Regions from separate parts of the Desulfosporosinus acidiphilus SJ4 genome, predicted to be linked through region 1. Evidence: riboswitches for the same ligand, from Rfam matches in the RefSeq annotation. Region 1 holds a riboswitch; each other region holds the start of a gene.

What was found. Region 1 has a riboswitch for cyclic di-AMP ahead of DESACI_RS25685 (C40 family peptidase). Riboswitches for the same ligand answer to the same signal wherever they lie in the genome.
Region 2: linked by a shared signal. The riboswitch ahead of DESACI_RS08145 (C40 family peptidase) and the one ahead of DESACI_RS25685 (C40 family peptidase) in region 1 are both predicted to bind cyclic di-AMP.
Region 3: linked by a shared signal. The riboswitch ahead of DESACI_RS14945 (C40 family peptidase) and the one ahead of DESACI_RS25685 (C40 family peptidase) in region 1 are both predicted to bind cyclic di-AMP.

What each region holds. Positions count from the first base shown of each region.
Region 1 is NC_018068.1:2,984,145-2,986,410, reverse strand. It holds gene DESACI_RS23120 (cell wall-binding repeat-containing protein) at 1-423, shown strand, start outside; gene DESACI_RS13575 (hypothetical protein) at 768-989, shown strand; partial or broken gene DESACI_RS25685 (C40 family peptidase) at 1,178-1,558, opposite strand; cyclic di-AMP (ydaO/yuaA leader) riboswitch at 1,928-2,068, opposite strand; gene DESACI_RS13565 (FlxA-like family protein) at 2,213-2,266, opposite strand, start outside.
Region 2 is NC_018068.1:1,770,207-1,772,472, forward strand. It holds gene DESACI_RS08145 (C40 family peptidase) at 1-1,087, opposite strand, end outside; cyclic di-AMP (ydaO/yuaA leader) riboswitch at 1,091-1,225, opposite strand; gene DESACI_RS08150 (hypothetical protein) at 1,438-1,743, shown strand; gene DESACI_RS08155 (sigma-54-dependent transcriptional regulator) at 1,766-2,266, opposite strand, start outside.
Region 3 is NC_018068.1:3,278,326-3,280,591, forward strand. It holds gene uvrC (excinuclease ABC subunit UvrC) at 1-61, shown strand, start outside; gene DESACI_RS14945 (C40 family peptidase) at 407-1,087, opposite strand; cyclic di-AMP (ydaO/yuaA leader) riboswitch at 1,091-1,224, opposite strand.

The DNA.
Region 1 (2,266 bases):
GTTGAACCTATCGCAACGGTTTATGTTCAAGATAAAACTCCAGTTTCCACTTTGACAGTAGACCAAGTACAACAAGAAATTGTGGGAACTTGGAGGACTTCTGATATGAAGAACACACTAAAATTTGACAGTGATGGAACATTGGAAGTGACAGATGTAGAAACGGGATATACGAATAATTATAAAGCAAGTTATTCATTCCCTAATTCCACAATCATTAAAATATCAACTTCTAGCGGTACTGAAGAAGATAATTTTTTGTTAATGGGGAATTACTTGGAGATTTATAATATGGGTATTCCCAGAACTACGGGTGATAATATTATTGCCGGCGATGCCGCTTATTCGGGTTTTCTCAATCATCCCATTGGTTTCCCGCCTTCAACTGATCCGGTAAATTTTATATTTACAAAGATTGATTGACAAGGCGCGTTTCGACAAAAGCTGAACATCGGGGCTTCGGTGGGGGGAGTCTACCCCACCGAAGCAGAGAACGGGGACCACTCCCACTTATTGAAGCGGCAGTCTCACGATTGGATGAAAGTGGGCTGGATTTGTTTTTGAAAGAAGTTTTATGAAAATTAGTGCTTTTGGCACATATTTTTGTGCCAAAGGTCACTATTCAGTACCTGTTATTTAAATTATGATTAAAGGAAAAATTAGTTATTTGATAGGCACCATTTTTCACTAGTTCAACAAACGAGCCAAGCTTTAACAAGTATTTATTTTAATGATTGTTTGATCGATTGCATAGGAGGGCTGATAGAGTGGAAATATCGGAGCAGGATTTGCCCAGTTTGATTGAAGAAGGTTTACAACTTTTGCAGTCTGGCTGCAAAATCCAAGACTGTCGATGTATCTATTGGTTTCTGAAAGGTAAGTGTACGTTAGATCGTCTCGGCTTAGAAGGAGAATTGGTCGATAAATTTCGATTTAGTTTGGAACTTGAAGAAAGAGTAAAACTTTTGCAAACAGTATTCGATCAATAACTTCTTTGCAACTTGGTTTTATCAACTAATTTTTGGAACATATTAAGTAAACAGATACCCGGTACTTCCGTAAGGACACGTACCGGGTATCTGCTTTACAAAATCGTGAGACTCTCATTTCTATAAGTGGGAATGGTCCCCGTTTAGCCATCTGTGCCGTTTATACGGTAAACGAATGATGGGGTAAGTTAAGAATATCTTCGGGCTCCAAGATAATGTTCAGTGTAAAAGCTATCACTTAGACTGGTAATAGTTACACCTTTACGTGGGTTATCAGCATGAACAAAACGGCCGCCACCGATATAGATACCAACGTGAGATGCTCCATTAGAATAGGTCGAAAAGAAAACTAAATCACCCGGTTGTAGTTTATCTTTACTTACAGCATTGCCCGAAGAATACTGTGCATAGGAGGTTCGAGGAAGAGAAATGCCCGAGCCTGCATAAACATACTGGGTGAATCCAGAACAATCGAATCCATTGAGAGATGTTCCTCCAAAGATGTAGGGTCTGCCTACTAGGCTGACAGCATGATCAATGAGTACATTAAAGTCACTGCTTCCGCGGGATATGTGTGTGTCAACCGGAGATTCGTTTGGTGTAACTTGAGCTATTTGCACCGCCTGTACTGTTTGTGTAAGTTTGCTTGCTTCTTGATTGTTTGCAGTCTGAACTTGTTCTGTTTGTGCAGTTTTCAAACGTTCATTGGATGTTAAGGTTTTAAGATTGACTTCTGTGGTATTCAAAGGCAACTCTTGGTGTATAAACTGAGGGACTAAGGGTGACGTTGATTTAAGATTAAAGGCAATGGGCACAATTTGAGGATCGCCGGCTGAGACTTGAGACGTTGATGGCAGAAGGGTATTGCCACCTATCAAAAGCATTCCGGAAAGAATGACTCCCGATAGGCGTGATAGTCCTGGAGACAGTTTCATTAATTCTTCACCTTTCATAGCTTACGAGGTTAGTTGACGGATTCGGGCAGCAGGTATAGCCCTACGCATGGAAGCGATTCACCCCAATATCAGAAGTAAAATCCCCCGCTCTAGAGCAGACTCTAGATTCAGCTTTTTTTGTTGTTCAATTTGCATAAGTAAAAAATTCGACAAAATACCGTTATTTCCTGCTCAAACGGATGTGTAATATCTGGAAAACAAAAATGCCAAAATCCCATCATTTATATGATGGGTATTTTGGCATTTTTGCTTAAGATTAAAGAAAGATTAAGCCCTTATGTCAATAGTACTATTATTCAGCGAACTCCGTAAGCTTTGCTG
Region 2 (2,266 bases), 1.2 Mb from region 1:
AATCGCCATTGCTGCTTCCGCGTGAAACTGCATAAGCAACAGTCACATTACCTGGCCCTTTAGCGATAACTTGATCAACAGGTTCTTTAGTGACATTTTCGGCTAATACTTTCTTTGTTACATCAATGCCATTTTTTCGAACATAGGAATAGGTCACTAATTTGGAGCCGTTGCTTCCTTGGGTAATAACCTTTGTACTGCCGTATCCCAGATTGGGATCAAGTTTAGCGACAACATCGTAAGGAATAGCTTCAGATCCCGAATAGGTTCCCTCACTGACGACTGTAAGAAAGGGTGTCGAATCCACAAGTTTTATAACTTCGCCGGGTTTCAATGTCGAATTCTTAGTTGCTCCAGGATTGCCGGCTAATACTTCATCGGTCAACATGTTATTTTTACGAGCAATTAGCCACCAGGAATCATTGGGTTGAACGGTGTAACTTTTTGTCGTTATTTTGCCATCCAACAATACTTTATAAGCTTGATCTACCGGTTTTATTTGATCCGGAGAGACTTCAGCTTTTTCAACATTAACTTTCTCGGCAAAACTTATGGAAGTGACTTTGTTTTCCGAACTCGGTTTAGAATAATGATCTTGATATTCTTTGAGAACTTTATCTGCATCTTCTTTTGTGGGTAACACTGCGATAACTGACCCATCTGCTTCTAATTTATAACCATCAACATAACAGGTGATGTCATTCGCCAGGCTTGTTTCATCTAAAGCAGATTCAAGATAGACCGCCGGCCTAACTCTAAGGTTCTCATAAGTAATAACATCATGAGTTTTGGCAACGATTCCATAGGGCTGCCCTTTTTCTTCTAAAATCGAATTAACGAGGCTTTGAGCTGTAGCTGCATCTCTTACCAGGCCAACTTGATGGCCGTTAATGAGTACAGCAGCCGCTGCCGTCGTAGTCGTAAGATTATAGGTGACCCCGCCTAATAAAATGAGGGAAACAGATAAGGTTCCGATAACTTTTGGTGACTTCCAGGATATTCTTTTCAAGGTATGAGACCAATCGAAATCTTTGATTCGGTTAAGTACTTCGCCTTGAATCTGAGACAGTTTACGAGACCATTGCATATTTTCTTCACCTTTTTCAGCCTACGAGGTTAGTTGACGGATTCGGGCAAGAAGGTGTAAGCCCTTCGCAATATTTGCGATTAACCCCATAAAAAAATCCCCCGCTCTAGACGACACTAGATTCGGCTTTCCTTCTCCTTTCATTGACATATCATTAATTATTCGACACTATATGCAAATGTCCTCTAATTTTATTCTTGAAAAACTTGTTAATGTTTTAACAAGTTCTAAAAAAGGAAGTTTTTTTAAATGGATTCCGCGTAATCTCTCTTAGTTAATGGGTAGACTAAGCATACTGAGCAAGGTAAAAGTATAGTTCAAGCATTGAATTATCTAAGGGAGGTGCTATTTTGTATAAACTCAATTCAATTCAACGGGAAGAAATAGTTGATTCTTTTTGTAAGGTTGTGGATACTGGAAATTCAGAATTAATCAGTGAGGACTTGTATAATCACTTGAACTTAAATTGTAATTTCCCTTCTCATTTTAGTTTGGCAGGTTTTCGAGACTCGTATAGCGGGGAACATTTCCAGGAGTTTGTAGATTCTTTTAATCATCATTCCCCGCAAAGTCAATGGCTTGATGCGCCGGAAATCAGCTGCGAATTTAGGGACTTAAATCAAACTCTGGCCGATTATGCAAGTTCTCATATCTAGTAAAAGTATTAACCGGTTAAATTTAGATTTTTATGCCATATTTCTGCAGACGATAAAGCAGAGTGGGGCGGGTAATTCCCAAATATTTAGCGACTTTGGTTTGATTATAGTTATGTTTTTCCAAAGCCTTGATGATGAGGTGCTTCTCCAATTCTCCTAAGGAGAAGCCATCTTCTGAAAGATTTATCTCAGGGGTTGTTGATACTTCTAGATGGGTTAGTAATTCTCTGGGAAAATGTATTGATTGAATCTCTGAACCCTGACAAACAATAAGTGCTCTTTCAATGACATTCTGCAACTCTCTGATGTTTCCGGGCCAGTTATATTGCGTCAGGGTTTTCATTGCCTCAGAAGAAATTTTCTTGCTTTTCGTAGGATCAAATTTCTCCAGGAAATGATTGACCAGGAGGGGGATGTCTTCTTTCCTTGAACGCAGCGGCGGCATAACGATACGCATAACATTTAAACGATAGTAAAGATCTTCACGGAAGGTTCCATTAGCAATTGCCGTGGTAAGATCTCG
Region 3 (2,266 bases), 290 kb from region 1:
TGAATATTTTCACCCGGCTCCGTCACTTAACCCTTTGGAGGAGGAGAAATCAATTCCATGATCTTAAATTACAGAGTGGAGTTATGCCGAAAATGTTACTATAAACGCACTCAACAATGCTTAAGTACAGATGACTATATCAATAATTCAAATGACTTTTTAACGAAACCTGGCGGTGAGTGTCTTCACTACAGGCCCGTTCCTTGGGTACCTCGACCCCCACTTCAATGAGTGAGGGTTACTCCTTCTATTTCTTCAGCGGGGAGTAGAGCCCATCCTTCAGCGCGATAGCATTTGTTATTGGCTAGGCACTTGCGGAGCGAAACTGTCCACAGGACACTTTCGGCACCAAAGCCCCGAGATTCAACTTGAGTTGAACAAGTTCACTAAATACTTTTATGATGATCTAATTAACCCGCCGTGCGCCTAAATAACGGTTTGCATAATAGTTCTCATTCAAATTGGTAACACGAATACCTTTATTTGAGGCATGAACAAAACGCCCTCCGCCAATATAAATACCCACGTGAGAGGCCCCTGAGGCATAAGTTGAAAAGAAAACCAAATCACCTACTTGCAGCTGTCCTCGGCTCACTGAGGCTCCAACTCTAAATTGCTCGGCAGCCGTTCTAGGCAAAGAAGTATTTACCGCCCGGTATACATACTGGGTAAATCCTGAACAATCAAAGCCGCTTCGACTCGTTCCGCCAAAACGGTAAGGGACACCCTGCAGGCTTAGTGCATTAGCAATTAATTGGTAACTGTCCGACCGTGAGACATGACTTTGGGACGCATTTGCCACTTGAACAGGCTCGGATTGAATCGTTTCGGGTCTTGTTGTCGGAACCTGGACTACCGTTGAATTTGTTTTCTCTGCAGATTTGCCAATGTCACTTGTGGTAATTGAAGGATTCTTCCAATGGAACTGAGTGCGGATGGTCTTGGTGTAGGATCCAGTTGACAGGGAAATTGAAACTGAGTTGGCGGCAACTTTACCCGTTTCCGGTACTGATAGACTGCTTGCCAACAAGATGCCTGCCAAAACTGTGCTTCCTAACCACATCCGCCCGGATGAGGAAATTAGCAAGGAAAATCCACCTTTCATTTGCTTACGAGGTTAGTTGACGGATTCGGGCTAAAGGTGTAAGCCCTACACGAAATTCGTGATTCACCCCAAGAAAGTCCCCCGCTCCTAACATAGTTGGGATTCAGCATTTACTATTAGTCTATTCGTCTATGTTAGGCTATTCGCCAGTATGTCTAAAAAGGCCTGCAATAATTCGTGGAAATTCTAACTAGCAATTCCATTATTTTTGCAACTCAGGAAACATTTAGTAAATCTATCAAGAAAACTTAGCCGGCCCTAAGCCTCCGGCGAAAGCGGCAGGTTAGTTGCACTTATGCCAGAGGACGAAGACACTGTCTTCGCACGAATTAGCTCATCTTGCAGTATACAACCAAGGGTTATACTCTCTGATAGTACAAAAAACCGCCCCTCAAATTGAGGGGCGGGTTTTTTCTTGGGCCACAGGAGGCTAAAGAGTCAATATTGAGGCTTAGGTCAAGTAGGTTTTCCCACTGAGCTCCTTCGGTTTCCCATAAGGCGATTTCTCCTTTTTCTCAGCCTGGGATGTCACCATCACCAGAACTTGATCACCACTTAGTCCCCACTTCAATCCTCTCTAGTTAACGTTCTAGAAGTTTCCTTAACACTCCTAGACAATCTAGCCTCTTTTGCAGAAAAGCATTTCCGGCAGTTTGTAAGGCATCGGCCAACACCTTCCAAACCTCTTACAGCCTTCCCAACTTTTCCACCTCAAGGCAGGCTACACTGCACTAAGTTCCTTCCTAATGCAGGTTCTACCCTAAGCCATAGCTATAAAAGCCACGCACTTAGGCCTCCACGGAAAAGGGTCGCGCCCGCATGCCATTGCGGATCCCCCTCATTCCTTAACCCCCAGCAGCAGCCCTCGACTGGGCGTCGAAAGCCACCACCAGGAACTTCATCGGTATGCCCTCGGCGGATTATTAGGCCCGCCTTCGATTGCCAATCGTGCACTAGAATAACGCTCCATAGCCCAAAGTAAAATTAATGTCTCAAAGAATTTACAGTGATTATTTTACCTGATTATCGTTACTTTGTAAAAAACCTTTTAGCTAGTTATACCTTCGATAGAGCGAGCAAAAACTTTTATCGAGTTTCTTATTATCATAGAATCGAATATTTCCTACGAAAATCAGTAAAAATAAAGATAATAAAGCCTAA